Regions from separate parts of the Rhizobium sp. ZPR4 genome, predicted to be linked through region 2. Evidence: predicted binding sites of a transcription regulator. Region 2 holds the regulator's gene; each other region holds the start of a gene.

Region 1 (7,729 bases), 800 kb from region 2:
GTTGATCGCAACCGGCAGCGTGGCGATCGGACCGGTCAGGCCCGCATTCATGAATTTACTATAACCGGCGGTGAAGAGAAGTGGCGCGGTTTCGCCGCTGATGCGGGCGACAGCCAACAGGATGCCGGTGAGGATGCCGGTCCAGGCGGAGCGATAAATCACCAGCGTCATGGACTTCCAGCGCGGCGCGCCGAGCGCGGCGGTCGCCTCGCGCAGCGCATTCGGCACCAACAGCAGCATGTCCTGCGTCGTGCGGTTGACGACCGGGAGGGCGATCAGCGCCAGCGCGAGGATGCCGGCGATCGCGGAGTTGCCGTGCATGGGCACGACGACAGCGCCATAGACGAACACGCCGACAATGATCGAGGGCGCCGACAGCAGGATGTCATTGATGAACTTGGCAAACTCGGCAAGCTTGGTGCCGTTGGCATATTCCACCAGATAGGTGCCGGCGAGAATGCCGATCGGCGCGGCGATCAGGATGGCGCAGCCCGTGACCAGCACAGTACCGTAGATTGCGTTGATCAGGCCACCGCGGGAGCCCTGAGCCGGGATCGACATGGTGAACACGTCGAGGCTGAGCGCCGATACACCGCGATAAAGCAGGCTCACAAGGATCACGCTGAGAAAGAATATGCCAAGGACGGCCGCGAGGAAGCACAAGGCCATCATCACCCGGTTCTTACCATAGCGTCTCGACACGAGGTTCTGACGAATTGCATTTTCCATGGGCTTTATCCTCAATGCGAGTCGCCGCGGCCGATCATCCACCTTGCGAGCGCAAGCACGCAGAAGGAAAGGACAAACAGGAGCAGACCGAGCGCAATCAAGCTCGACAATTGCAGACCGTCGGCATCGCCGAAGTTATTCGCGATCTGGGCGGAAATGGTGGTGGACGGCGAGATGATCGACGATTGCAGACGGCTCACCGAGCCGACGACGAAGGTAACGGCCATTGTTTCGCCAAGCGCGCGGCCGAGGCCGAGCATGATGCCGCCGACGAGGCCGCGACGTGTGTAGGGGATCAGGATGTGGCGAGCCACTTCCCATGTCGTCATGCCCATGCCGTAAGCGGATTCACGCAGCATCGGCGGCACAGTGCTGAACACGTCGCGGGCGATCGCGGTGATGAACGGGAGGATCATGACGGCGAGCACGAGGCTTGCCGTCAACAGGCCGACGCCCGGCGCCGGCGGCTGGAACAGCAGGCCGATCACAGGCACCTGGCCGACAGTCATCATGAGAAAGGGCAGAATATAGTTCTGCATCAGCGGCACGAGAATGAACAGACCGACGATGCCGTAGATGATGGAGGGAACGCCGGCCAGAAGCTCGATGGCCGTGCTGATCGGACGGCGCAGGCTGCCGGGGCAAAGTTCCGTGAGGAAGATGGCGATGCCGATGCTCAGGGGAACGGCAATCAGCATGGCGATGAGTGCACTTACCAGCGTACCGACCACGGCGGGCACAGCGCCATAGATATCGGCAGGAGCGCTCCATTTCGTACCCCAGAGGAACGAAAGTCCGAAGGCCTGGAAGGTTGGCAAGGCATCGATAACGAGAACTGCAAGGATTGCCAGCAGCAGAAGCACGACAAGAGCAGCCGAGCCAAGCGTCATAAAATAGAAAATCCGATCCTGTGTCCGGAATTTTCTGGTGGCGGCGGTGGTATCCAGTGCCTGGAAGCCAGCCGTCTGAGTCGCGTCAGCCATCGATTTCCCCTTGTCCCGTCACGTAAGCCGGCGGACAGAGTTATACCCTGTCCGCCGCAACTTCTCACGCAGCAAATTACTTCGTGCCGAATTCCGTCTTCCAGGACTTCTCGACGATCTCGGCAACATTGTCCGGGATCGCAAGATACGACAGGGCGGTCGCGTCCTTCTGACCATGCTCATAGGACCACTTGAAGAACTTCAGCGCTTCTTCGTTCTTGGCAGCATCGGCCGGCTTCTTATAGAGCAGAACCCAGGTCGAAGCGGCAATCGGCCAGCTCTTTTCGCCCGGCTGATTGGTGATGATCAGGTTGAAGTTCTTGGCCTTGGCCCAATCTGCGTTGGAAGCAGCAGCCTTGAACGTGTCGAGGCTCGGCTCGATAACCTTGCCGGCAGCGTTCTTCATCTTCGCGAAACCGATGTGATTGGCGACGACGTAGGAGTATTCAACGTAGGAGATCGAACCAGCGGTCTGGTTGACGGTGGTGGAAACGCCTTCGGAACCCTTGGCGCCGAAGCCGACCGGCCATTCAACTGCCGTGTTCGAACCAACCTTTTCCTTCCACTCCGGCGAAACCTTCGCCAGGTAGTCGGTGAAGTTGAAGGTCGTGCCCGAGCTGTCGGCGCGATAAACGACGGAGATCGTCGTGGAGGGCAGCTTTACTTCCGGGTTGAGAGCCTTGATGGCTGCATCGTCCCACTTGGTGATCTTGCCGAGGAAGATGTCGGCCAGCGTCTTGCCGTCGAGAACGAGTTCGCCCGGCTTTACGCCTTCAACGTTATAGGAAACGACGATGCCGCCGGAGATCATCGGGAACTGGGCAATGCCGTTCTTTTCGAGGTCAGCGTCGCTCATCGGCTTGTCCGAAGCGCCGAATACGATGGTCTTGTCGAGGAGCTGCTTGATGCCAGCGCCCGAACCGACCGACTGATAGTTGACGACATTGTTCGTCGCAGCCTTGTAGCCTTCAGCCCACTTGGACAGAACCGGTGCGATGAAGCTCGAGCCGGCGCCCGTGATATCGGCAGCAGAGGCCGAAACGGACATAGCCGCGATGAAGCCTGCAGTCAGGCAGAGCGAACGAAATTTTTGATTCAACATGATTGAACTCACTTCCCAGAGTGATGAAAGGATGGCGAGCAGGAGCTAAGCACGAAGTATCCCATCGGTTAGGAACCCCACCTCGATCTCCTGGCGACAGTGATGGCTCTAATGCCGCATTGTTTCAGTTTGATGACAGTTTAATGAAGCGGCGGTGACACAACCTGCAGCAAGCATGGCGGCCATTGCGGAGCCGCAGGGAAAGGCTCGCATCCTTTCATGAAGCAGGGCGATCTTCACGTTTTGAATCAAGATCATACTCAAAGGCGGATTACATAGTCCTTGCGAGTCGTTTCAATAACTTCCCAAGTCCCCTTGAAGCCCGGCTTCAAGATCATGCGGTCGCCTGCACGCAGATGAAACGTCTCGCCGTCATCGGCTGTCACAATGGAATAGCCGGAGAGAATGTTGAAATACTCCCACTCGTCATAGGCGATCTTCCACTTCCCCGGCGTCGCCTCCCAGATGCCGGCATAAAGGCCGCCCTCAGCCTCATCGAGGCTCCAGGTTCGGAAGGCCGGGGCTCCCGAAATGAGACGATCCGCTGCGGGCGCGCCCGCCTCAGGCTCCACACCCTCGACATTCAGTTGCAGATAGGTTGCCACTTAAGTCTCCCGTCCGTCACGCTTCACCAGGACCAAAAAAGTCCGCGACCGCCATTGGCGATCGCGGACCGAGACAAGCATGAAATGCACTTCGGTCAAAGAGACCGACAAGCTTTTTCGGCCTCCCGCCGGGGCAGTCCTCAGACTTTTGCCAGTGCCTGCTCCAGGTCGGCGATGATATCCTTGACGTCCTCGATGCCGATGGACAGGCGCACCACATCCGGGCCGGCACCGGCGGCGACCTTCTGCTCGTCAGTCAGCTGCTTGTGAGTCGTCGAGGCGGGATGGATGACGAGCGAGCGCGTATCGCCGATATTGGCAAGATGCGAGAAGAGCTCAAGGCCTTCGACCAGCCCCTTGCCGGCTTCATACCCCCCCTTCAGTCCGAAGGTGAAGACCGAGCCCGCACCTTTCGGCGAGTAACGCTGCTGCAGGGCGTGGTTCGGATCGTCCTCCAGGCCGGAATAGTTGACCCACGCCACCTTCTCCTGCGCCTTCAGCCAACGCGCAACGGCGAGCGCATTGTCCGAATGACGCTGCATGCGCAGCGGCAGCGTTTCGATGCCGGTCAGGATCAGGAAGGCATTGAACGGCGAGATGGCCGGGCCGAGATCGCGCAAGCCCAGCACCCGGCAGGCGATGGCGAAAGCGAAATTGCCGAAGGTCGCGTGCAGCACGATGCCGTTATATTCCGGACGCGGTGAAGACAGCATGGGGTAATTGCCCGAAGCGGACCAGTCGAAAGTGCCGCCGTCGACGATGATGCCGCCCATGGAATTGCCATGGCCGCCGAGGAACTTCGTCAAGGAATGCACGACGATATCGGCGCCATGCTCCAGCGGCCGGATGAGATAGGGGCTCGCCAGCGTATTGTCGACGATCAACGGCAGGCCATGCTTGTGCGCGATGGCTGCGATTGCCGCGATATCGACGAAGGTGCCGCCGGGATTGGCAAGGCTTTCGATGAAGATGGCGCGGGTGCGGCCATCGATCTGCGCTTCGAAGGTCGCAAGATCCGCAGGATCGGCCCAGCGGACGCGCCAGTCGAAACTCTTGAATGATTGACCGAACTGATTGACCGAGCCACCATAAAGCCGTTTGGCCGCGACGAAATTGTCGCCCGGCTGCATGATGGCATGGAAGACGAGCAACTGGGCCGCATGACCGGAGGCGACCGCGAGGGCCGCGGTTCCGCCTTCGAGGGCGGCCACCCGCTCTTCAAGCACGGCCTGTGTCGGGTTCATGATACGGGTGTAGATATTGCCGAACTGCTGCAATCCAAACAGTGCAGCGGCATGATCGGCATCCTGAAAGACGAAGGATGTCGTCTGGTAGATCGGCGTCGCGCGCGCGCCTGTCGTCGGGTCCGGCTGCGCGCCCGCGTGGATCGCAAGCGTGTCAAAACCTGGGTTGCTGGCTGGCATATTTTTCCTCCCGCCGGATTTTGTTCGTAACGGGAAAAGCATAACGCCTGGCATATGAAAGTTAACCGCGAACTTTGCCGTGCTTCTTGGCTCGCGGAAAAAACTTGCCATCTTTCAGTGAGATCGCGCGATAAACGGCCGGAGACCGCCGTCGCGTGTGATCTCCGGTCATGCCACCAGGCGCGGATACTCGATCGCCGGGCAGCGGTCCATGACGACCCTCACCCCTGCGGCTTCCGCTCTTGCCGCGGCGGCGTCGTCACGCACGCCAAGCTGACCCCAAATGACCGGTGGCCGCGGCTCGATCATGATCGTCTCCTCCACGACCGATCGAAGATATTCGGGCGCCCGAAAAACGTCGACCATATCCACAGGCTCGGGAATGTCGGCCAGCCGCGCATAGACCCATTGTCCCAGAATTTCCTTGCCGGCCTGTCCGGGATTGATGGGGATGACGCGATAGCCCCTGTTCAGGAGATAAGCCATCACACCGTTGCTCGGGCGCGCGGGATTGGGCGAAGCGCCGACGAGCGCGATGGTCCTTACGGACAAGAGGATATCGGCTATATAGGAATCGTCATAACTATCGTGGTTCATCACGAAGCCTCCCACCTCGATCACACTTGCGTTTTGTCACAAATATGGAAACCGCAATGGCGGTCTCCGCGTATATATATTGTATTATAACAACTTCAGGGAGGATTACTCAGATGAAAAAATTCATCCTGCTGGGCCTGCTCGTCACCTCGGCAGCGACGCCGGCATTCGCGATTTCGCGATATAATTCCATGTCCATGACCTGCGCAGAAGCCAGGGCGGTCATCAACCGGGAGCGCGCGGTCATCATGCGCTACCCCGCCAAGAGAACACCGAACATGACGCTCTATGATCGCTATGTCGCGGATAGCGGCGCATGCGATCTGGGCTATTACGCCTATCAGGATTATCTCCCCACGAAGGATCGCGCTTCCTGTCCGGTGTATATATGCCGGCCGTCAACCGACCTCGATGACGATGATTTGATTTTCCCACGCTGATCGCAATGCGCTACGGCTAGACGTGGCGGACGACTCACGAGTTCGGTACGACCATTGATTGTCCCAGGCACGATGCATCTTCGGCAATGCAGTCGTGCTGGCGTCTTCATGCGCCCGTGTCCAGGCCATCCCCCAAAGCGCTTTCATAAATTTCCCCGATGCCGTGGGGTTGCGTTCTCATGAAATGCAATCTTTGTTCGCTATTTATTCACATATAAATTAGAAACTTCGCATGGACAGTCAATTCAAACGAGAACCGAATGCGAACGCGGAACATATGCTATTTCATTATTTTCCCACAGAATAATTTTCGCGTTCGCGCAACGATATACCCTGCGAATTTTTGGCTCTGGGATTCTATACTTAACTCTTAGTATGATTTTTATCAGCGGTGGCGCGCGTTAGCTGTAATATTTTTCATCTCTTGTAGAATTATCCACTCTATTCATGAGAGGAAGAGGGGCTGCGCGCGGCGTTTTCGCCGCGATTTTCGCACACCAAATCACAGGCAGCATTGCAAGCGACACGGCCCTCTGTCGTTTTTAAGTAAGAAGTGTCTAATGCTACTCCCGCGTTCACAGGACATGCGATATTTGTTCGCGCTTCATACTCCAATAAATTAGTTATTTATAATGCTGGAAAGGACAATTTGGAACATAACGAAAACGTCGCTCTCGACGTCCGTGATGATCGGAGCAGGCGGGCAATCCTCCATAATGACCGATATTTCGTTGCTTTTCGATGTATTGCGGATCATATGGGGGCTACACTCCCACAAAATACCAAGCATTGCCGTTAGGCCTGTCAATTCCCGAGGTTTTCCGTGTCTCTCGACGTTATCGCGCTCGTCCTTTTCGGCGCCCTGCTGCATGCGACATGGAATGCGATCATCAAGGCCGGAACCGATAAGTCGCTCGATGCGGCGCTGGTTTCAGCCGGCGGCGCAGTCGCGGCATTGCCTCTTCTGCCATTCCTGCCTCTGCCGGCCTCTGCGGCCTGGCCGTTCATCGGTGCATCCGCCATCCTTCAATTTGCCTATTTCCAGCTGGTGGCGGCCGCATATCGAGCCGGGGATATCGGGCTCGTCTATCCGCTGATGCGCGGTGTCGCGCCACTCATCATCGTCTCCACAAGCAGCTTCATCCTGAAGGAGACGCTTTCGGGCGGCGCGTTGATCGGCACCATGACCATTTGTGCCGGCATACTGACGCTTGCCTTCGAGGCGCGAAAGGGCAGCCGCCAGGCGATCGTTCTCGCGCTTGCCAATGCCGTCGTCATCGCGACCTATACCTATGTCGACGGCATCGGCGCGCGGGCATCGGGCAATTCAGTTTCCTATACCCTATGGATGGCACTCCTGCCCCCCGTTCTCCTTTTCGCCTGGGCGATATCGCAACGCGGCATCAATGCCGTCGCCGCCCATGTCCGCTATAACTGGTGGCGCGGACTGATCGGCGGCGGCGGATCGATCGCTTCTTATGGGCTGGCATTGTGGGCGATGACCAAAGCGCCGGTCGCCATGGTCGCCGCCTTGCGCGAGACCTCGATCCTCTTCGCTTTGGTGATATCGGTCGTCGTCTTGAAGGAGCGATCGAGCATCTGGCGCTATATTGCCGGCGCCATCATCGCCGCCGGAGTGCTGGTTTTGCGCCTGGGTTGACCATAAAATATGTGGTTTTATTTTACCACATAAGCAACATATTGATTTTTCTTTATAATTTTTACAGGCCGCCAATGAGGCGATATTGACGCAGGCTCTCAATCGCTCTATAAGCCGCCGCAGATCGCAGCCTTTTCGGGCTGCTTTCTTTTTGGCACGCATTCATGTGCGCCAAACCAAGCAACAAGA
Region 2 (7,729 bases):
TGCTGGCCAGCAGGCCAAGAAATGCATAGCCGTGCGTAAGGATGGTGTCGCGGTCGATATCGACGGCGACTATCCCGAAACGCTGGCCCGCATCAATGCCAACAAGCATGGCATCGGTGTTTTCGGCCTGTATTTCTTCCAGAACAACGCCGACAAGCTGAAGGTCGCCACTGTCAGCGGCATCGTGCCTTCGGGCCAGACGATCGCCGATGGCACCTATCCAGTGTCGCGGCCGTTGTTCTTCTACGTCAAGAAGGCCCATCTGGGTGTCATCCCTGGGCTCAAGGAATATGTCGATTTCTTCACGAGCGATCAGATGATCGGACCGGACAGCCCGCTGGCGGAATATGGCCTCGTGCCGGCGCCGGATGCAGAACGCGACCAGATCCGCAAGGATTTCTCGGGCGGGAAGATCATGTGAGTGCGTAAGGATCGAGCACCGGCGCGGCTTGTTGCTGCGCCGGGGTTCGCCGGGGAATGGGAATGAGTGTATCGCTGCTGCTGCTCTGCTTGTCGGTCTTCGGCGCCTCCGCTTTCGTGCTGGGGCGGGTGAGGGCGGCTGCGCTGTCGGGCGGCAGGTCTTCGTCCATGCATTCCCGGCTTGGCTACCACGGAGCCTATGCTGCCATCTGGGCGGTGCTTCCGGCTCTGGCGCTCGTCTGTGTCTGGCTGATCGTCAGTCCCATCGTCATCGATCGCCTGGTGACCAAATCTTTTCCGGAGGAAGTTCAGTCTCTGCCGCCGGCCGAACTCAATCTCAGCTATGGCATGGTGCGCAGCATCGCCCACGGCATGCGCATGCTCGATAGCCAGGAGCTTGCCGATGTCGATAACGGCAAGGCCGATCTTCAGTTGCTGTTGGCGCAGAAGGGCGTCCCCCTCGCCGTTCGCCCCACCGGCTACATGATCGATGCCGCCAGCAAGTATAACTATATGCGCGAAGTGAGCCGGATGGTGATGTCGGCGGCGGCGATCATCCTGTCGCTGCTGTGCGCAGCCTATGGCTTGTGCGCCATCGCGCCGCGTTTTCGCGCCCGCAATCGTGTGGAACAGGTCATTCTCGGCGCCCTGATCGTCGCCTCCTCCATCGCGGTGCTGACGACGGTCGGCATCGCCGTTTCCATGCTTTCGGAAGCGGCGCGCTTCTTCAGCATGGTGCCGGCCAACGAATTCTTCTTCGGCACTGTCTGGGATCCGCGCTTCACCGGCGCCGGTTCGCAGACCTCGGGCACCTTCGGCCTGATCCCGTTGCTGGCCGGCACGATCTATATCGGCTTCGTCGCCATGCTGTTTGCCGTGCCCATCGGCCTTTTTGCAGCGATCTACATGGCCGAATATGCCTCGGCGCGCGTGCGCTCCATCGCCAAGCCGATGCTGGAGGTTCTGGCCGGCATTCCGACCATCGTCTACGGCTTCTTCGCGCTCATCACTGTCGGACCCTTCCTGCGCGATATTTCCGCCGAGATCGATGGCTTGATGACCGGGAGCTACAAAAGCTTCATCGAGGCGCAGAGCGTTTTGACAGCCGGCTTCGTCATGGGCGTGATGCTCATCCCTTACGTCTCGTCGCTGTCGGACGATATCATCATGGCCGTGCCGCGCTCGCTTCGCGACGGCTCGCTTGGCCTTGGCGCCACGCGTTCGGAAACGGTCAAGCGCGTTCTGCTGCCTGCAGCTCTTCCCGGCATCGTCGGCGCATTGCTCATGACAGCGTCGCGGGCGATCGGCGAAACCATGATCGTGGTGCTGGCAGCCGGCGTGGCCGCGCGCATGCAGCTCGATCCCTTCGAGCCGATGACGACGGTCACGGTGAAGATCGTCAATCAGCTGACCGGAGATCTGGAGTTCACTTCGCCGCAGACGCTCGTTGCCTTCGCGCTCGGCATCACGCTGTTCTGCCTGACGCTGTGCCTCAACGTCTATGCGCTCTACATCGTCCGTCGATACAGGGAGCAATACGAATGAGCGACATCGTATCCTCCTCTCAGCTCAACATGCCGCGCGGACTGACGCCGGGTACGTCTGTGCGCCGCGATATCGGCATCGCCAGGCGCTATGCTGCCGAACGCCGCTTTCGCGCCTATGGGATAACGGCCGTCATCTTTGGCCTTATCTTCCTCATCATCCTGGTCTCGACCGTGGTCCGCACGGGCTATACCGCCTTCGTTCAGACCTCGATCACCCTGCCGATCGAATTCACCGAGAAGGTGATCGACCCGACTGCCAAACGCACCAGCGATCCGAAGGTACTGATCGCTGCCAACTATCCGGTGCTGGTGCGCGACGCCCTGGTGAAGGCGCTTGGCATCGATCCGGCCAATCGTGTGCTCGTTCGTGAAGCGATGGCGATGGTGTCGGATGGCGCGAGGGTCGCATTGCGTGACCGGGTCGTTGCCAATCCTTCGATCATCGGGACGACCCAGAGCGCCACTTTCCTTGCCAGCGCCAACATCGATTCCGCCAACAAGGGCCAGATCGATCTTACGGTCGACGAGAAGGATCGCAAGGTATCCGATCGGCAGGTCGCCTGGATGAAACAGCTCAGCGATAGCGGCGCACTGTACAAGACTTTCAACAGCGGACTCTTCGTATCGGGCAATTCGAGCCGGCCGGAGGCCGCCGGTCTCGGTGTGGCGTTGATCGGCTCGCTCTATCTGATGCTGACCGTTCTCGTGCTCGCCTTGCCGGTCGGCGTTGCGGCGTCGATCTATCTGGAGGAGTTTGCGCCGAAGAACCGGCTGACGGATCTGATCGAGGTCAACATCAACAATCTCGCGGCCGTGCCCTCGATCGTCTACGGCCTGTTGGGCCTCTCGGTCTTCATCAACATGATGGGTCTGCCGCGTTCGGCCTCGCTGGTCGGCGGGCTCGTGCTGAGCCTGATGACGCTGCCGATGATTATCATCGCCACGCGCTCGGCATTGCGTGCTGTGCCGCCATCGATCCGCAGCGCGGCACTCGGGCTGGGTGCGTCACGCATGCAGATGGTCTTCCATCACGTCCTGCCGCTCGCCATGCCGGGCATCCTGACGGGCACGATCCTCGGGCTTGCCCATGCGCTCGGTGAAACGGCGCCGCTGCTTTTGATCGGCATGGTCGCCTTTGTCGCCAACTATCCGGCATCGCCTCTCGATCCTTCGACGGCGTTGCCGGTGCAGATCTACATGTGGGCGAGCGAAGCCGAGCGTGCCTTCGTCGAAAGAACGTCCGGGGCCATCATCGTCCTGCTCTTCTTCCTCGTCGCAATGAACATCGGCGCGATCCTGCTGCGCCGCCGCTTCGAGCGGCGCTGGTAAGGGAGGGCCGTGGGATGAACATGATGACGGAAGCCGCAAGCGAAAAAGCATTGACCAAGAGGATGATGACGATCCCCTACAAGATGATCGGCCAGGACGTTTCGGTCTTCTATGGCGATAAGCGCGCGCTCTTTGACGTCAATCTGAAGATCCGTGCAAATACGGTCACGGCTCTGATCGGCCCTTCCGGCTGCGGCAAGTCCACCTTCCTGCGCTGCCTCAACCGCATGAACGATACGATCGAGACCTGCCGCGTCACCGGCAAGATCACGCTCGACGATCAGGATGTCTATGACAACAGCATCGATGTCGTGGAATTGCGCGCGCGCGTCGGTATGGTTTTTCAGAAGCCGAACCCGTTCCCGAAGTCGATCTACGAAAACGTTGCCTATGGCCCGCGTATTCACGGCCTGCATCGCTCGAAAGCCGATCTGGAGCATATCGTCGAAACCAGCCTGCAGAAGGCCGGTCTCTGGGGCGAAGTGAAGGATCGGCTTCACGACGCCGGCACCAGCCTTTCGGGCGGTCAGCAGCAGCGCCTCTGCATCGCGCGCGCTGTCGCGGTTAGCCCGGAAGTTATCCTGATGGACGAGCCGTGCTCGGCGCTCGATCCGATTGCAACAGCCAAGGTCGAAGACCTTATCCACGAGCTGCGGGAAAATTTCACCATCGTCATCGTGACGCATTCCATGCAGCAGGCAGCCCGCGTCTCGCAGCGCACCGCAATGTTCCACCTCGGCCATCTGGTCGAGGAGAACGACACCGATAAGATGTTCACCAATCCCGACGATTTCCGCACGCAGGATTACATCATGGGCCGTTTTGGTTGATGATGTCAGGCGCGCGGCTCATTTCACACAGTTCACCTTGAGGATAGAAAAATGGTCTCCACTCACATTCTCTCTGCTTACGACGAAGACCTGAAGTTCCTGACGCGCCGCATTGCGGAAATGGGCGGCCTGGCCGAGCAGATGGTTAGCGACAGCGTACGTGCGTTGGTCAACAGCGATGCCGGCCTCGCACAGAAGGTTATTTCCGACGACGTCGTTCTCGACCATGCCGAGCGCGAAGTCGGCGACAAGGCGATCGTCACGATCGCTCGCCGTCAGCCGATGGCAGCCGACCTGCGCGAAATCATGGGTTCGATCCGCATCGCCTCCGATCTGGAGCGTGTCGGCGATCTCGGCAAGAACACCGCCAAGCGCGTCATCGCCGTTCAGGGCACCGGTGTCCCCCGCCGTCTCGCCCGCGGCATCGAGCATCTCTCCGAACTGGCGCTGAGCCAGCTCAAGGAAGTTCTGGACGTCTACGCGACCCGGTCGCCCGACAAGGCCGTGTCGATCCGCGAACGCGACGAGGAAATCGACGCCATGTACACCTCGCTCTTCCGCGAGATGCTGACCTACATGATGGAAGATCCGCGCAACATCACCACCTGCACGCATCTTCTCTTCTGCGCCAAGAACATCGAGCGCATCGGCGACCATGCCACCAATATCGCCGAGACGATCTATTACATGGCGACCGGCGCCCAGCCCGAAGGCGAGCGCCCGAAGGACGATACCGCCAATACCGTCGGCGCGGTGACGGAATAATCTGGAAGCGAAAAAGGAGACCAAAGGCGCATGGTTCCGAGAGTTGCTGTTGTAGAAGACGAGGAAGCGCTCAGCGTTCTGCTGCGCTATAATCTTGAGGCCGAAGGCTTCGAGGTCGACACGATCCTCAGAGGCGATGAGGCCGAGCTGCGTCTCCAGGAGCGCATCCCCGATCTCCTGATCCTCGACTGGATGCTCCCCGGCGTGTCCGGTATTGAGCTCTGCCGCCGGCTGCGTATGCGGCCGGAGACGGAGCGCCTGCCAATCATCATGCTGACGGCCCGCGGCGAGGAAAGCGAGCGCGTGCGCGGGCTTTCGACCGGCGCGGATGATTATGTCGTCAAGCCGTTCTCGACGCCGGAGCTGATGGCCCGCGTCAAGGCGATGTTGCGGCGTGCCCGCCCGGAGGTTCTCTCCACGGTGCTGCGCTGCGGCGATATCGAGCTGGACCGCGAAACCCATCGCGTCCACCGCAAGAGCCGCGAAGTGCGGTTGGGGCCGACGGAATTCCGCCTGCTGGAATTCCTGATGTCCTCGCCGGGCCGCGTCTTTTCGCGGTCGCAGCTGCTCGACGGCGTATGGGGTCACGATATCTACGTCGACGAACGCACCGTCGATGTCCATGTCGGCCGCCTGCGCAAGGCGCTTAATTTCTCCAATATGCAGGATGTCATCCGCACCGTTCGCGGCGCGGGCTATTCCATGGAAGCCTGAGCGCAAGCCGCTCAGGCATCAACATTACTGCGTCACGCGTCTTTCAAGACGCGTTAAGGTCGCTGTAACCTCTTAAATTATGCAGTCGCGGCGGAAATAGAAAAACGGGCCTCGAGGGGCCCGTTTCTCTTTGGTTTTGCTTATGGCTTTCAGCCGTTGTTGCGCCGGCGATCATGCACGGGCTGGTAGGCCATGCGCTGATGATAGGTGCAGTAGGGCGACGAATCCGGGCTGTCATTGCCGCAAAAGTGAAAATCATCCTTCAGCGGGTCGCCGACCGGCCACTTGCAGGTGCGTTCCGTCAGCTCCGTCAGGCCGAGGCGGCGGGAGATCGGAACGACGACGTTCGATGCCGGGCGATATTGGATTTCGTTGACGGAATCGACCTCGATCTCTTCCTTCAGCATGGTTGCGCCCTGCTGGCGGGTGACCACCGCGCGGGTTGCAACGCGCGATCCGTAGGTCGCGGCGCGAGGCGCTGCGGCGCTACGCTTCGGCGTGCGCGCTGCGGTTGCCGTGCCGCCAGCCTTCGCTCGGCCGGGAAGGTTCAGGCGGTGCACCTTGCCGATGACGGCATTACGGCTCACGCCACCGAGCTGCGCAGCGATCTGGCTGGCGCTCAACCCTTCGGACCATAGCTTTTTCAGCTTCTCGACGCGTTCGTCTGTCCAATTCATGCCCTGTCTCCGCTGTCGCGTTTCCGATGGCAGAATCCCTCACCATTGCCTCGCATGGTAACAAGGCGCGAAACGCTCTAAAATTGTGGTGACTAGTTCCGCCGCATGCAGTCTAGCAATTGGTTTTTAACCTAGTGTGAGGCTGACTCCGTGACAAGAGTCGCGGGAATCTTGAGGAATCGATTTCGAGGTTTTCCCCAACTTGCTGTCCAGGCGTGGCATTTCTGCAATAGGCGCCGCCGAACCCAGCTCTTTTGCCCGCAAGCGCTATCTCGCACCTGCTAAAACGCCAGTTTTGTTGACATCGCGGTGCAAAACATCAATAGTGCCCAGGCCGCCGCAAGGCGGCATTTTTGATTTTTTCGGACCCGTTTCATCAAACGGAAGCGATCGGTCCTTAAAGTTGTGATCGAGGAGAAATGGCCATGGCCGAGACCACGCCGCTTTATGACACCTATATGCGCGCTCCGCTACGGTTCGAGCGAGGCGAGGGCGTCTGGCTGGTCACCGAAAATGGCGAACGCTACCTCGATTTCGCAGCCGGCGTCGCGGTCAACTCGCTCGGTCACGCCCATCCTCATCTCGTCGCCGAATTGAAGGCACAGGCCGACAAGGTCTGGCACCTGTCCAACCTCTATGAGGTGCCCGGTCAGGAAAAGCTGTCGAAGCGGCTGACGGAAGCGACCTTTGCCGACAAGGTGTTTTTCACCAATTCGGGCGCCGAGGCGCTGGAATGCGCCATCAAGACGGCGCGGCGCTATCAATTCGCCAAGGGGCATCCTGAAAAGTTCCACATCATCACCTTCGAGGGCGCCTTCCACGGTCGCACCATCGCGACGATCGCCGCGGGCGGTCAGGAGAAGTATATCGAAGGCTTCGGCCCGAAGGCTCCGGGCTTCGACCAGGTGCAGTTCGGCGATCTCGATGCCGTGCGTGCCGCCGTCACGGATGCGACAGCCGCGATCCTGATCGAGCCGGTGCAGGGCGAAGGCGGCATCCGCCCGGCCACCAACGAATTCCTGCGCGGGCTGCGCCAGATCTGCGACGAGCACGGCCTGCTGTTGATCCTCGACGAAGTACAGTGCGGCGTCGGCCGCACGGGCAAGCTCTTTGCCCATGAATGGGCCGGTATCAAGCCTGACATCATGGCGGTCGCCAAGGGTATCGGCGGTGGTTTCCCGCTCGGTGCGTGCCTTGCGACGGCGGAAGCTGCTTCCGGCATGAAGGCGGGCACTCACGGCTCGACCTATGGCGGCAATCCGCTCGCCATGGCGGTCGGTAATGCGGTTCTCGACATCGTACTCGCCGAAGGCTTTCTGCAGCATGTGCGCGATGTCGCGCTGGTGTTCCGCCAGGGGCTCGCGTCGCTCAAGGATCGCTTCCCGGATATCATCGAGGATGTTCGCGGCGAAGGCCTGATGCTCGGCGTCAAGGCGGCCATTCCGCA
Region 3 (7,729 bases), on a different replicon from region 2:
GAAATTCGCTCGGACGTCATGATTGCCAAGCACGAGATGTACCGGCATGGATAGCCGGTCCAGCATGGCCCGCAAATGCTGATATTCCTCGAGGCGGCCGCAATCCGTGAGATCTCCGGTTATGACGACAATATCCGGTCTTGGCCTCAGGCCCTCGATCTTCTCAATAGCTTTTTCGGCCAGGGCGGTCGTGTCGATACGACCGAAAGCCAAGCCCCTGTCGGCCTTGCGGATATGCAGATCGCTCAGATGCGCGATAATCATCATGCTTCTCTCTGTTCTGGGAATGTGTCTTGCCCAATCAATTTAGTCAGGGCTTACGATCGGACGCTGAAAGGTCCGAAGTCCATCATTGGCGTGCGTTGGGGTGACCAAGGCACATTGGCTTGCTTGCCGTAAAGCATTGCCGTCTCGTGTAGAACCGTGCCGGGCGGGTCGATCTCACCGAATATGTCCAACGCGCGACGATGAAGCTGCCGCCGTTCGTTGACGTCCAGCGTCGTCGCGAGCGTTTCGCCGATGCGATCGAATTCCGGATTGTCCCAGCTCTTGGCCTGGTAGTGGATGAAGCCGTTGGGTCCATACAGCGGATAGATCGATCCCATCAGGTCCGGATAGACCATATTGATGGAGCCGTTGAATATGGCGTTGTTTGGTTGGGCGAAGACCTGCGTAAAGTTCTCGCAAACCTTAAGCTGCACGTTCACGCCCACGCTCTGCCACATCTGCTGAAGGGCCTGAGCGGTGTCGAGTTCGGCCGTGTAATAGTTTGCCTGCGTACGATATTCGATCGGCTGCCCGGAATATCCTGCCCGCTTGAGAGCCTGTCTGGCTGCGTCGGGGTCATAGGCGGGCGTCGGATAATCCTTGATATATAGATCACCATATTCCGGCCATTGAAAGCCGCGGGGAACAGTTACCTTTCCGCCGAAAAGTTGCTGAGCAATGAGGCTTCTGTCGATGGCGAGATTGAGTGCCATGCGAATTGTTCGATCAGCCAAGGGCCCGCCAAGCGTTCCATAATTGAGAACGCGGATATTGTTGATCGCACCGCCAACGACCTCCAGGCGGGATCGGCCCTGGATGTCGGTGACCTGATCAGGAGTTACCTCGGTAATGATATGGACATCACCGGCTGCCAGCGCGTTCACACGACTCGCCGCCTCCGGCATGACCTTGAAGGTGATCGAGGAAAATGGCGGCCGCCCCCCCCAATAGGCATCATGGGAGACCAGTTTGATCATCTCCCCAGTCTTTGCCTGTTCGACCCGATAGGGACCCGTTCCAATCGGAGCCATCGCCCATTTGTCCCAATCTCCAATCCGTTCGAAAGCCGATTTACTGACGATCTGGCTGCCCCATCCCGCCAACCTGAATTGAAAGAGCGGATCGACCGCCTTTGTGACAAACCTTACCTTGAGAGGGCCGACTGCCTCGACCCTTGCAAGGCCACCGAAGAATTGGCGAGACACACTTTGTCCCGGCAGGCCTTCGGTCAGCATCCGGCCAGGTCCGAAGGTAAAGGCGACATCCTCACTCGTTAGAACGGACCCGTCATGGAAGCGGACGCCATCCCGGATGGTAAAATCCCATGTGCAAGTATCGATCTGCTGCCATGAGTCCGCCAGACCGGGTGAAAGTTCGCCGTTGCGCGCATGATCGATGCGGATCAGGCTGTCGTAAATGTTCGACGCCACGCGAAAGGTTACATTCGTGGTGAGGCGAAGCGGGTCGAGCTGCGGTGGATTGTCTTGAACACCCACAATCAGATCCCGTCGAGCCTGAGCAAAGGACATACGCGGATCCCACGCCCCGACAATCGGAAGAACGCCCATTGCCTTCAGGTAATTTCGACGTGTTATGGCCATTTTACATACATCCCCGATTGTCAAAACATCGTATACGGTATAAAGAGGCAACATGTTTAGACATGTCTACATGTCAGTGACTTCGCATGCCGCGGTGACACTACGATGACAGGAACTGGAGAACGAGAATGCTTGATGATACCGCTCAGCTTGTGAGCGAACTTCCGCGCTGGCGACAAATTGAGCTGTCCATCCTGAGGGAGATCGACGCGGGTGCGTTCAAGATCGGTGAAAAACTGCCGGGCGAAAATGCTCTTGCCCCCCACTTTGGTGTAACTCGGACGACGGTGCGACGCGCACTAACCGAACTTCAAAATAAAGGTATACTGCGTATCGAACAGGGCCGCGGCGCATTTGTCGAGCGTCGGCTGCAATATGGGTTGGGACCTGACTCTTCCTTTATGGCAAATCTCCGCGACGCGAGCCTCACGCCGGCAGCACAAATCCTGCATCGTTTCGAGATCGCCGCACCGGCCGACGTCGCCGCAAAGCTTGACATGGCCACTGGCTCGCCGATTTTCATCATCGACACGATTGGCGAGGCAAGCGGGACGATTATTTCAGTCACGCGGCATCATCTACCCGTGGATTTCTTCCCGGACGCTTCAAGCAGGGTACAGGCTTTTTCCTGCATCACCGAAGTTTACAAGCAGTTCGGATTTAAGCGATCACGCCGGACCAACTGTGTGATTGAAGCCCGTCTTCCCACCCCGGATGAGGCGAGCCGGTTGGGTCAACCGCGCACGGAGCCGATCCTCGAAGTTCGGAGCGTTAAGCGGGCGGGGGAAAGGGCGATTGATTACACGGTCGCCCGATTTTCTGCAGCTCGGGTCTCTGTCTCCGTCGACAATTGACGCGGCTGCTGTCGTATTAGTCGCGATCAGGTGGCAATAGGGGTGCGGAGGGTGGCGCCGCTATTGATCTGCGCCGCCCCTCGGGCCTGTCAACGCACCGCGGGTATCGTCAGCAAGCATGCTCTCGACATGCAAGACAATCGTTCTGCCTTATTTGTGAGCCGCTTCGCTTTGGACCCGACGTATGTCGGCCGCCATATCTCTATGCGGTGCATGAACGGAGCGAATTGCAAGCCTTATCGTCACAAGGTTAGCCGCAAGTATTAGTCCGAGACCGAATAGAAGGCGACCAGTGATTGGAGCACCAAATGCAGTCGCGCCAATGATCACTGAAAACACGATCCTTAGAAAGTCGAAAGGTGCCGCAAGCGGCAGTGTCAGGACACTGTAAGCATGACTAACGAGGATTACGATGGCAAAGGTTGTGGTACCGATGATCACGAGCGGCAGGATATCGGATAGATGTGGCTGAGCCATCGAAGGGGCAGCCAATCCCAATGATCCGAATGCGACATAACACATGGACAGCGCTCCCGAAGTCGATGCGCGCGTGCTTCTGCCGATGAGCCGATTGCAGAATAACATTCCTGTCGTGCATAGAAAGGCGAATATGAGCGCTATATAGCCCGTAAATGAGAAAGTGAAAGACGGAGAAAGTGAAACACCCGCGCCGATCACGGCCAGGATTATCGTAAGCGTCTGCATGCCGGATAGTCTCTCCGAGAGCAGTATCCAGCCAAGAATAGTCGCAGCCATGGGTGCAAGCATGTTGACGAAATAGACACTGGCGAAGTCGATATTTGCCGCACACCAGAATGTCGCAACCGTCGATCCCAAACAGAAAGCCGATCGGCATATAACGTCCAGTCGGAAGGTTTTCAGGGCCATTCTGTCTCGTTTCCATATATAGAAAAGGACAAAAAGAGCAGGCGCGGAAAGCGAGAGCGCAACGATGTCGATCGCTCGCAAATCCGGATTGCAATATCGAACCGCCGCGCCGCTGAGCGGGGAGAGAAAGGCGCAGAGCACCAGCTCCCAGATCGGAATGACAGGATATGGCATGACGCAACCTCTAGGCGACAAGGCTCATCGCGTTACAATAGCCGTGCGCCATTCGCGCCATGAGGTCGGTTACGTAGGTATGATAAGGCGGTTCAAGCGTATCAACGCCGCTGATTGGATCCGCCGATCCGCTAAAGGGATCAATCGCCCCATTTGCGAAGGTGGCAGCGACGGCGGCTTCGTCGAGCCTGCCGGTAAAGGCAGCGTCCGGGCGCCCGGCCAGGCCACCGATTGCGGCAGCAAGGGCATATGCGGCCATGTTGGCGGAGGAGCCAACAAGGATATTTTCAAAGTCGTCCTTCATGGGAGGATGTTTGGCGAGACTGTTGTGAAGTCGCGCCGTGCCGGCCTCATTCGGATTGTCCACACATGCACCGCATAACGCCCCTTGCTCGGCCGCCATCAGAAAGAGCGTGTCCGTATGCAAGACGCCTCGTGAGATAGCTGTTCCTGTTGACAGATATGCATTGCCGTCGGCTGCAAAACCAAAATGCTCGACCGCAAGCGCCACTCGCGGTGCCGCAAGCGAAAGAAGTCCTCGGAATTGATCGTCAAGATCGCAATCGAGTTCGAAGCCTTCCACGGCAACCGCAAACAATTTCGTGCTTGTGCCCCTAAGTGCATGAATTGCATCACGATTGACTACTACGGCACCGGCTGCCCGAAACGCTGCTGCTGTCTGGGAGACGAGAGGCTTGGCCGTTACAACGATGCTGGCACAACCTCTTGCCAAGAAGAGAGCTCGCGCGATGGCAGCGGCGCCAGGCGGCCCGTCGACCTCTCCAATCGAGACATCAATGTGGGGCCGAACAGACCAACCGGTAACCAGAATAGCGATATCGGCAGCGCCGACGGAGCTTACCAGTTTCGCTGCAAAGTCAGTCGATCCGGCATGATTTGAACCTGCTCTTTCCAAGGCGTACAGCTGTGCCGTCCGTCCACCCAGATTGAAGTCGAGGGTCATCAATTTGTCCAGTTCGCGGCCGAAGCGCTCCTTGAGCGCCTCTGCCGTGGGTCTCACATTGAGATAGGAAAAGTAGTTGCTCACGATGTATCTCCCCCTTTTTCGAAAATGGCATGACGCGCGGTATCGCCAAATGAGCCTGGAGCAGCGAGGCAAAATATCGCGCACGCGGACGATGCTTCAGGGTATCAACTTGTCTCGAGGTAGATGGAGGCCCAGGTCGCGACCGCGATTGCATTCCACGCGGGCCGGAAGGTGTGGACATCACCTTGATGACAGGCCGAATGACGCAGCGCCGCCTCCACTTGGGGAAGAAGCAAATCATGGGTTTCCAACAGCCGTTCGGATCGGAGCCAATCGACACGCTCTGCGATCCAGTGCCACATCGACTTGTCATATTGAAGATGTTGAATTCGCTTCGGACGGGAGGTGATTTCTTCCGGAAGGATCATCGCCGCAGCCTGGCGGAAAATGATCTTGTTTTCGCGCGCTCCGAGTTTTTGAAAGTCTGGTGTCTCAAGCGCCAAATCAATCATCGAGTTTTCGGCAAACGGCATACGAAAAGACAGGCCGAAATGTCCCGCCAGAAGCTCTTGCGCGCCCAAGCGCTCGTCTCGATGAAGCAAGTCCTGGCATAGGCGGCGGTAGATCGCGCCGTCCCCACTCGGTAAGTCGCGGTGGTAGGGCATGCCCGCAAACAAGGTATCAGCGACATTGCCGGAGAACATCACATCCACAAGGTTGCTGGCAAACTTATGGAGGGCGTAGAGGCATGGGAATTCCTCATAGCCCCCGGGATTGTCGACCGCCTCTATTGTGCGTCGAAGCAGGGAGGTCAAGTCTTTCGGTTGAACGATTATCTCGTGATGAATAGTCCCGAGATGTTCAGAGGTTTCTTTTGCGCCGAGCAGCTCGGGATCGCCTTGGCCATAGCCAACGGTGAAGGAGTGAAGTTCCTTATGGGGATATAGGTGTTTGAGCGTCGCTGTCATGAAGGCGGAATCGACGCCGCTGCTGAGCATGACGCCGTATCGATTTTCCGTGTCTTGAGAATGCCAAGTGATGGCTTCCGTTGCGCATGCCGCTAGCTTTTCAGGCGGTATCGGCCTGAGAGGTGGCTGGTGACGGTCAATATCGCGGCGGAAGTGTTCGACCTCTATGTGTCCATCGGTCCAGGTCAACATGCTCCCGGGCGGTACCATCGATATCGATTTGAAGAAGGTGTGACCGGCAGGTGCCCAGCCATGTCCGACGAAATGATCGACTGCGATGCGATCGATCCGACGAGACCTTCGCGGCGATCTCGCAAGTGCTTTATATTCGCTCGCGAAGTCGAACGTTCCATTGCCAGTCGCAAACGCGAGGCTTTGGCTACCAAAGGAATCGCGGACGAGCAGTATCGTGTTCTGGTCGGGGATCCAGATTGCCAAAGCGAAGGAGCCGTGAAGGGTGCGAAAGAAGTCGGCGCCAAATCGCCTGAAGCTGGCACCGAGTGCTTCGGCATCAAGAAACCGCGCCAGCCGATCGCTTCGATCGATCACGAATGGAGCGCCTGCAAAGGCAATGACGCAATCACCAACGTTCGCAAGATGCGGCCGGTCGTCGTAATATCGGGAGCCAATGGTAAAGCCCCGCATCCGTCTGGTCGAAAGCTCGCTGCCGCGATGTGAAAGGGCCTGGCTCATTGCCTCCAGTGTCCGCGCAGTGCTGTCAAAGGTGCCGAAGATCGCGCTATTGCCGCGTACCGAAGCCTCAATCGTGCTTTCGGCTTGAGCACATCCTTTCGGATGTTGATCGCCTATCGTCTCCGATGGCCAGTTCATGCGAGGGCCCTCGTTACTAGCGCAGCCGACGCGCCAAGCGCGAAGACGACAATGCATCCATAGGCAATGGTGTTCGGTGCAGGTATGCGTATGGAAGCGATGTGCAGGGCCGCAAGCGAAAGAAAAATCAAATTCGTCAGCAGCGGAAAGATATCGTCTCCGAGCCATGGTCGGCACAACAGCAACACGGCCAAAAGAGGAATATCATAGGAAAGCGGCACGCCAAGAAACCGGCGATCGGCAGACAGGCCGAAATTGCTGAAGTAGCTTAGTCGGATAGCTCCGACCAGCAACAGGACGATCCCGGTCACAAACGAGATGGGCGTTTCCTTGCTGAGGCCGACAACGATGACCGCCGGTAGGACAGCTCCATAGACGAGATCGGCAAACCCATCGATACTTTTGCCGAAATTGGCGACCTCCTTGCTGCGATTGCGCGTGCGACCAGCAACGATACCGTCGAGCTGATCAGCCAGCATGGCCCAAAGACCCAGAGCGACCGCCGCCTCGAATTGGCCGTTGAGAGCAAAATGGAGTGCCAAGCCGGAGAAGACTATTCCGGTGGCAGTGATTGCGTTTGCGGGATCAAACAGGTAGCGGATCATATGATTATTCTCCTGCAATCGCTATCGAGGACGCGGATTGACGCTCCTTCAGCGCCGCGATGGGCAGCCCGGGTGGAAACAGTCTCTCGGCAATGCGCAGATCCGCGACGCTGTCTATTTCGTACCATCTCAATCCGTCACATCGGGCGGCCGCAAGTTGAAGTCCTCGCTTTTCGATGAGCTGAGCAAGCAATTCCTCGGTATACGCCTTGACCGCTCCGGAGCCGACCAAATCATCGAGCATGGGGATGATGGTCGACCGCAACGTAACACCTGAGAAGCGAAGCAAATTCATGGTCTTGAAGAGCGGAGGTGCGCCGCTTGCCGTGAGGCTTTCACCGGTCTGTTTCATCCTTATCTCGGCGATGAAGCCATCGTCCGACAGGACCGCAGCCGAGCCCTCCATCGAGCTCTCGAAGGGGGCGACCGCGGCTACATTGTCGATAGTTCCCATCGTCAATCGTTGTAGCGCGTCGAGTTCAAAAAAGACGTCTCCTTCCAGGAGGTAGGTGTCTCCCTTAAGAAGGGTCTCACGCGCCAACCAAAGGGAATA
Region 4 (7,729 bases), 1.5 Mb from region 2:
GAGGCGCGAAAAAGCCCATCAACGTCGTGAGAATGAATCCCGCCACCATCACAGGCAATACGGTGGCGCCGCCCCACATGCCGATCAGCTGGCCGCCGAGAAGGGTCGACAGGATGAAGGTGATCGATCCCCACACCCGCATGGAGCCATAATCGAAGCCCCAGCGGCGCACGCCTGACATGGCGATCGATTCGACCACCGGCACGTAAGGCGCATAGGTGGCGCCCTGAATGCCATAGACCAGAAGCACCGGCCAGAAATCGCTCGTCCAATAGAGCGCGATTGCCGTCAGCAGTGACAGAGCGCCCGACCATAGCAACACATCGGCCCGCTCCGTCATATGATCGGCGAGCACCGCTATGAAGGGTGTCACGAGGACGCGCACGACCATGGGAATGGCGATCACCAGGCCGATCTCGTGATCATTGAAGTTCAGCCCCGCCAACCAGACGGGAAAGAAGGGTACGGCAATGCCGTTGACGAACAACGGAGCGCAATAGGACAAGGCGGCGCGCAAGCGGAAATATGGAGGCGCACCCTCGCCCTGGAAGGACTTGATCGCGGGAATCATGACAGACCTGAAGGGGAACTTACCTGTCCCTATCATGCTATCGAGAATACGACTATGGCGAGAAATGGCCAAAACCGTAACGTTTCGGAAAAATCCTAAGTCAAGGCCGTCCTGCGGCGATCAATAATTATGACAGGCCATTATCAGCTACGTGAAGAGGCGTAGAAATTACGCCGCCTGTGCACCGATCGGCCGCGGCAATTCTCCGACGGGAGAATCCACAGGCTGCGTCTCGAGGATTGTCCGCCAGGTGATCAGCTCGAACGTACCGTCCTCATGCTCGGCGATCGCCGTGCAGCTTTCCACCCAGTCGCCGGTATTGATGTAGCGCACGCCGTCGAGATCCTCGATGACAGCATGGTGGATGTGACCGCAGATGACACCATCGGCATCGTTACGCTTGGCCTCTTCGGCGACGACACGCTGAAACTCGCCGATGAAGTTCACGGCGTGCTTGACCTGCAGCTTCGCCCAGGCCGAGAAGGACCAATAGGGCATGTTCAAGCGGCGGCGCACGGCAGCAAGGCCGATATTGATCAGAATGGCCATGTCATAGGCCCAGTCGCCGAGATAGGCGAGCAGGCGGGCATTGCGGACGACGACGTCAAATTCATCGCCGTGGAGCACGAGATATTTCTTCCCGTCGGCCGTTTCGTGTATGGCGCGCTGTGCCACCTCGATACCGCCGAAGTGCATTCCGGGGAAGTCACGCAGGAATTCGTCGTGATTGCCAGGGATATAGACGATGCGCGTACCCTTGCGCGCCTTGCGCAGGAGTTTCTGCACGACGTCGTTACAATCCTGCGGCCAGTACCAGTTCCGCTTCAGTCTCCAGCCGTCAACGATATCCCCGACCAGAAAGATCGTGTCGGCGTCGTGGTAACGGAGAAAATCGAGCAGGTAGTCCGCCTTGGCGGCCTTCGAGCCGAGGTGCACGTCAGAAATGAATAGCGTTCGGAAATGCCGGGGGTCCATGTTTTCATTCACGAACTTTATGTCCGTGCCCTATCCTACCTTGGCTATTCCAAAACCAGACTCGTGTTTCAGGAAGATGACAAACCCTGTGCTTGGCGGCTCAGCGACAAGGTTCAACCACGTCTCGCGGCGACGGCGAGGTCAGGACGGTCGCTTGTAAAACTGGCGATACCGAGGCGAAACATGGCCCGTGCCGCCTCGCTTGTATGGGCCGCCCATCCATGTACCTTCACGCCATTCCTACAAAAGAGCTGCGTAACCTCGCCATCAAGCGCATCGGCACGTATTGCAATCTCGCGCACGCCGAAGCCGCGCATGGCGGCCATGACCCCGCCCCAGCCGAGTTGCCCGGCGAGCTGAGGCGAACAGAGGAAGATGAAACCGAGCAGTTCGCCGACATTCAGCCCCTGTTCGCCAAGCGCGGCGCCGAATGCTTCGAGATGCGGCAGGGAGAAGCTCGTCACCATCGTACGTGTCAGCATGCCCGTCGCCGTCAGCTCATCGACGATGCGGCGCTCCATCCCCTCATAGGGCGTGCCATCCGCCCTGGTCTTGATCTCCAGCCGGAGATCGACGGCGGACGGCCCGAAAATATCGATCGTCTCCATAAGCGTCGGAATGGTTTCGCCGCCGCTTCCGATCACGACATGGCGCATCAGCTCGTCATAGCTGAAATCAGCGATCGCGCCCTTGCCATCAGTCATTCGGTCGATCAAAGCGTCGTGGTGCACGACGAGCTTGCCGTCTCGCGTCTGATGCACATCGAATTCGACAAGATCAACATCGAGCTTGGCCGTCTTAGAGAAGGCGAGCCTGGTGTTTTCGGGCCACAAATGCGCACCGCCGCGATGGGAGGCTATCAGAGTCATCAAGGAAATCTCCGCCTGAAATATTCTTAGGTCGACGCGATGAATGCCTGATGACGCGACCGCGACGTTCGACTTGCGGAAGGGACATCGCGCAATCATCGCGGAAAAGGCAATTCAGTTTTGCCACGACAAAACGCTTCGCGACCTCAATTGCATACTGTGAAGGCGAAGCTATTGATGTATGCAGAAGACTCAAAGCGCAGGCAGGAATGGAGACGCGAGTTGGATACGAACGACACTTCGAAAGCAGCCAAGAATATGGCGAGCGGAAATCTCGACGAACAGGCGCTTTATTTCCATCGCTATCCCCGCCCTGGCAAGCTGGAAATTCAGGCGACGAAACCGCTGGGCAACCAGCGTGATCTGGCCCTTGCCTATTCGCCCGGCGTCGCCGCCCCCTGCATCGCCATCCGCGACAATCCCGAAACGGCTGCCGACTATACGTCCCGCGCCAATCTCGTTGCGGTGATTTCGAACGGTTCGGCGGTACTCGGCCTCGGCAATATCGGCCCGCTCGCCTCGAAACCCGTCATGGAAGGCAAGGCCGTTCTCTTCAAGAAATTCGCCGGCATCGACGTCTTCGACATCGAAATTGCGGCACCGACGGTCGATGAGATGGTCAACACCGTTTCGGCGCTCGAGCCGACCTTCGGCGGCATCAATCTCGAAGACATCAAGGCGCCGGAATGCTTCGACGTCGAGCGCCGCCTGCGCGAGCAGATGGAAATCCCTGTATTCCACGACGATCAGCACGGCACCGCGATTATCGTCGCGGCCGCCATCCTCAACGGTCTAGAACTGGCCGGCAAGAAGATCGAAGACGTCAAGATCGTCGCCTCCGGCGCGGGTGCAGCCGCTCTCGCCTGCCTCAACCTGCTCGTCACCCTTGGCGCCAAGCGCGAAAATATCTGGGTCCACGATATCGAGGGCCTGGTCTACAAGGACCGCAACGTGCTGATGGACGAGTGGAAGTCCGTCTATGCCCAAGACAGCGACAAGCGCGTGCTTGCCGAATCCATTCCAGACGCCGACGTCTTCCTCGGCCTGTCAGCAGCCGGCGTGCTGAAGCCGGAACTTCTCGCACAGATGGCTGAAAAGCCGCTGATCATGGCGCTCGCCAATCCCACGCCGGAAATCATGCCGGATCTCGCCCGCGCCGCCCGCCCTGACGCGATGATCTGCACCGGCCGCTCGGACTTCCCGAACCAGGTCAACAACGTCCTCTGCTTCCCCTATATCTTCCGCGGCGCGCTCGATTGCGGCGCCAAGACGATCAACGAAGAGATGAAGATGGCCGCCGTACGCGCCATCGCCTCGCTTGCCCGCGAAGAGCCTTCCGATGTCGCGGCCCGCGCCTATTCGGGCGAAACGCCGGTCTTCGGCCCCAACTACCTCATCCCCTCGCCCTTCGATCCGCGCCTGATCCTGCGCATCGCGCCGGCTGTGGCGAAGGCCGCGGCCGATAGCGGCGTAGCGCTGCGCCCGATTGCCGATTTCGACGCCTATATGGACGAGCTCAACCGCTTCGTCTTCCGCTCCGGCTTCATCATGAAGCCGATATTTGCGGCGGCTAAAGTGGCGGAACGCAAGCGCGTCGTCTTTTCCGAAGGCGAAGACGAGCGCGTGCTGCGCGCCGCCCAGGTTCTGCTTGAAGAAGGCACAGCCGTCCCGATCCTGATCGGCCGCCCCTCCGTCATCGAGACCCGCCTGAAGCGCTACGGCCTGAAGATCCGCCCGAATACGGATTTCGCCGTCATCAACCCGGAAGACGATCCGCGCTTCCGCGAATATGTCGATCTCTACTTCTCGCTCGTCGGCCGGGCCGGCGTGATCCCCGAAGCTGCCCGCACGATCGTCCGTACCAACACAACCGTCATCGGCGCGCTGGCCCTGAAGCGCGGCGAAGCCGATGCGCTGATCTGTGGCCTTGAAGGCCGTTATGAGCGTCATTTGCGCATCGTCCGCCAGATCATCGGCAAGCGGCCGGACGTTCGTGATTTCTCGGCATTGAGTCTGCTCATCTCGCAGCGCGGCGCGACCTTCTACACGGATACCTACGTCACGTTTAATCCGACCGCCGAAGAAATCGCGGAGTCGGCCTGGCTGGCCGCCGAGGAAATCAAACGCTTCGGCATCGAGCCGCGTGCCGCTCTCGTCTCGCATTCCAACTTCGGTTCACGGGAGTCGGAAAGCGCTACGAAGATGCGCGAGGCGCTCGCTCTGGTTCGCAAGGCGGCGCCAGAGCTGGAAGTCGATGGCGAAATGCATGGCGACAGCGCCATTTCCGAGAGCCTGCGCCGGCACGTCATGCCGGATAGCACGCTTTCCGGCGAAGCCAATCTTCTGGTCTTCCCGAACCTCGATGCCGCCAACATCACGCTCGGCGTGGTCAAGACCATGACTGACAGCCTGCATGTCGGCCCGATCCTGCTCGGCACGGCGCTTCCCGCCCACATTCTCTCGCCGTCGGTCACGTCGCGCGGCGTGGTCAACATGGCGGCGCTCGCTGTCGTCGAGGCCTCGCAGATCGCTTAATACGGCGCCTCGCAGCCGCTGCCAGAACGGTTCCGCGCTTCATGCAATCGCGGAACCCTCTTATCTTTTTGCTTTTGGCGGCCCCGAGCTGCAATTTCGTGAAAATCCTCTCGAAATCCGTGCTTTTTCATGGATACGTTGTTAAGCTGCAGCGTGTAATCTTTAGCGACTTAAAACCGCTTTCGAGAGCAGAACCGTGAACCGCGGCACAAAACAAGCTTCCATTGCCCTGCTATCCCTGCTGACGGCCACACCGGCCCTCGCGCAGGCAGACCTCTGCGACGAGCTGCGCGGCCGCTATGTCGACATCAACGAAGTGATCGGCGCCAGCCAGGAAACCCGCCAGCTCTCACGCGCCATCGTCCAACAGAACCTGATGATCCGCCGAACGATGAGCGATCTGCGCAACCAGGGCTGCATCGAAGGCGACGATGCGGTGTTTGGCGGGCAGGACAATCAAGGCGTCTGCAACGACATGCGGCAATCGATCGATCAGATGCGGCACGATCTCTCCCTGCTGATGGATCAGCGTGAGCAGAGCGTCGGCCGTGTCGATGCCGTTGCCATGCAGCGCCGGCAGTTGCTGGATACGATGCAGCGCAACGGCTGCAGCCTGCCGGCTTCGGCAACTCCGGATATCGTCATCGACACCCGCACGAAAATGGATGCCTATGCGCCGCAGGAGCAATCCCTGGCTAAGCCGGAAAGCTCTATTACCGTCATCGAGACGCCGAGGCTGCAGAAGGATTCCAGCCTGCAACAAAGGCAGGCCCCCCCGACGGCAGCACCCAAGGTAACACAGGCGCAGCCGCAACAGTTTCCGCCTGATCGCCCCTACGATCCCTCGGCCCATAAGGTGCGCCAGGTCGGCCCGCAATTTCTTGCGACCGACCAGGGCAGCATCGACCTCAAGCACCCGAAAGAGGCTGGACCCCAGCCAACGCAATAGTGCGCGGCCAGACGTTTTTCATCTCCATCTGACCGCCTCGCTTCCCTGTTTTCAGATCGCTGCCGGCTGGCGCAGTAAGGAGGCAATGGCTTCGTCACCCGCCTCCTGCACAAGGTCACGATAGGATCGTCCGGAGGCGTCCCTGATCGAACGATCCGCACCACGCGCCAGCAGGAAGCGCACCGCATCGCCGCGCCGATTGACGATGGCAAAGCCGAGTGGCGTCATCCAATCGCGATCGATGGGCTCCCCATGCGGACGAAATTCACCGAAGCGGATATTCACCTGTTCCGGATGCTTATCGAGAATAGTCACAAGCTGACCGATCTCACCGAAGGCTGCAGCCGCGAAAATATCGAGCGGATAGGCTTTCAGAAACTCGACCATCTCGCCCTTGCCATTATATTCGGCCCAACCGATTGCCGGCGCGTGAAAATTGGGATCGCGAATGCTGGTATCGGCTCCATGCTCGATCAGCAGTTTCGCCATCCCTATATGGCCATGCAGCGCCGCTTCATGCAGCGGCGTGCGGCTGGTCATGGCATTGACGTCAAGACCAAGGGCCAGCATTCGACCCACCGCTTCCAGATCGTTTTCGCCAGCAGCATCATGCAGCATTGCCGGATGATGCCGCTGCATCGCGACAGCGATGTCAATGTCGCTCCCACCTGGCATTTGCTTGAAGACCTTATTGATTTGCTCGGCATCGATGTCGCCGGCCTTGATCTGGAGATAGGCCCAATCCTCCGGCTTCAGGCGAACCGCAACCGCGCCCTTGCGCTCCAGATATCCAGCTAACTCAGCATCGCCACCAAGCCGCGCCCATTCGTACGGCGTCCTGCCGTTAACGATCTTGTTGACATCGGCGCCATTTTCCACCAGCAGGCGCACCCGTTCGCCCATGCGATGTTCCAGCGCCCAGGCAAGCTGATAGTCGAAAACGGTCTGCGAGTTCTCAACAAACTTGCCGTCCTCGCGCACGAGCCAATTGTTCTTATCCCCGGCGGACAAGCCATACTCGATCAGCAATTTCAGGCATATATCATCCCGTTCGAACATGCGGTTATAAAGCGCCTGGCTGTCATTGGCTTCGGCTCCGGCATCGAGCAGCAGCCGTGCGAATGCCTCGCATTCCGGATGCGGTGGCTGGCGATCCTTTCCCGCCTCGCCCTCTCCGAAAACGCCGGTCAATACGGTGAAGCGATATTGACCGGCATCGAGAAAGAAGGCGTTGACATCGGCCCCGCGCCTGACCAGCTCGTGCGCGGCCGGCAGGCTGGAACGACCCGGCACGCGGGCGTATGCGGCGCACATCAGCGGAGTTAAATCATGCGGCCCGCCCTTGCGATCAAGAAGCTGCGGCTGACGATCGAGCCAACGACCTATGCTGTCGGCATCGCCGAGCGCGGCCGCGATGTGAATGCTTTCCTCGGCAACCTCCGGATTGTCTACAAGCAGCCGCAGCGCCTCATCGAAGCGCGCGGGATCGGCGGGAATATTGGCAAAATACGAAACCGTCGCCAGCGACAGGAAACGGTTGGCGAGCTGATCCCGCGGGACATGCTTGCGATCGCCGCTTTCGAGATGCGCCTTGAGCTTCGTCCAGCTGGAGAAGCCGAACTCGCGGGCAAGAACGAGCTGAATGTCCTGCAGTCCAACGCTGGCGATGTCGGCAAAGTAGGGCGCAACGCGGCTACGCGCCGACGTATCGCCGGTTTGGACAGCCTTGAGGAAAGACTTGGCCTGCTTTTTCAGGGAATCGAGTGTGGCGGAACTCGCCAAAGAGCGCGTGGTCAAAATAGACCTCCTTCCATTTACGTCCGGTATCCG

What was found. The regulator PhoB, encoded in region 2, activates phosphate uptake and scavenging genes when phosphate is short. The targets are predictions, from matches to a motif close to TGTCATNNANCTGTCAT.
Region 1: a site for PhoB is predicted at 2,936-2,952, ahead of pstS (phosphate ABC transporter substrate-binding protein PstS). Genes of this name have one in related genera too.
Region 3: a site for PhoB is predicted at 1,963-1,979, ahead of phnF (phosphonate metabolism transcriptional regulator PhnF). Genes of this name have one in related genera too.
Region 4: a site for PhoB is predicted at 2,455-2,471, ahead of ABOK31_RS08170 (glycerophosphodiester phosphodiesterase family protein). Genes of this name have one in related genera too.

What each region holds. Positions count from the first base shown of each region.
Region 1 covers NZ_CP157967.1:929,435-937,163, reverse strand. The annotation lists gene pstA (phosphate ABC transporter permease PstA) at 1-729, opposite strand, end outside; gene pstC (phosphate ABC transporter permease subunit PstC) at 741-1,712, opposite strand; gene pstS (phosphate ABC transporter substrate-binding protein PstS) at 1,789-2,760, opposite strand; gene ABOK31_RS04600 (cupin domain-containing protein) at 3,075-3,419, opposite strand; gene ABOK31_RS04595 (O-acetylhomoserine aminocarboxypropyltransferase) at 3,560-4,843, opposite strand; gene ABOK31_RS04590 (CoA-binding protein) at 5,012-5,440, opposite strand; gene ABOK31_RS04585 (hypothetical protein) at 5,554-5,880, shown strand; gene ABOK31_RS04580 (EamA family transporter) at 6,704-7,540, shown strand.
Region 2 covers NZ_CP157967.1:134,199-141,927, forward strand. The annotation lists gene ABOK31_RS00680 (substrate-binding domain-containing protein) at 1-421, shown strand, start outside; gene pstC (phosphate ABC transporter permease subunit PstC) at 484-1,965, shown strand; gene pstA (phosphate ABC transporter permease PstA) at 1,962-3,296, shown strand; gene pstB (phosphate ABC transporter ATP-binding protein PstB) at 3,311-4,126, shown strand; gene phoU (phosphate signaling complex protein PhoU) at 4,178-4,891, shown strand; gene phoB (phosphate regulon transcriptional regulator PhoB) at 4,922-5,605, shown strand; gene ABOK31_RS00710 (GcrA family cell cycle regulator) at 5,755-6,282, opposite strand; gene ABOK31_RS00715 (aspartate aminotransferase family protein) at 6,708-7,729, shown strand, end outside.
Region 3 covers NZ_CP157970.1:99,495-107,223, forward strand. The annotation lists gene ABOK31_RS33685 (phosphodiesterase) at 1-267, opposite strand, end outside; gene ABOK31_RS33690 (ABC transporter substrate-binding protein) at 318-1,763, opposite strand; gene phnF (phosphonate metabolism transcriptional regulator PhnF) at 1,997-2,722, shown strand; gene ABOK31_RS33700 (DMT family transporter) at 2,873-3,784, opposite strand; gene ABOK31_RS33705 (glutamate cyclase domain-containing protein) at 3,795-4,832, opposite strand; gene ABOK31_RS33710 (asparagine synthetase B) at 4,937-6,571, opposite strand; gene ABOK31_RS33715 (CDP-alcohol phosphatidyltransferase family protein) at 6,568-7,176, opposite strand; gene ABOK31_RS33720 (phosphocholine cytidylyltransferase family protein) at 7,181-7,729, opposite strand, start outside.
Region 4 covers NZ_CP157967.1:1,654,340-1,662,068, forward strand. The annotation lists gene ABOK31_RS08160 (MFS transporter) at 1-571, opposite strand, end outside; gene ABOK31_RS08165 (UDP-2,3-diacylglucosamine diphosphatase) at 740-1,546, opposite strand; gene ABOK31_RS08170 (glycerophosphodiester phosphodiesterase family protein) at 1,660-2,415, opposite strand; gene ABOK31_RS08175 (NADP-dependent malic enzyme) at 2,638-4,950, shown strand; gene ABOK31_RS08180 (hypothetical protein) at 5,147-5,899, shown strand; gene ABOK31_RS08185 (ankyrin repeat domain-containing protein) at 5,951-7,696, opposite strand.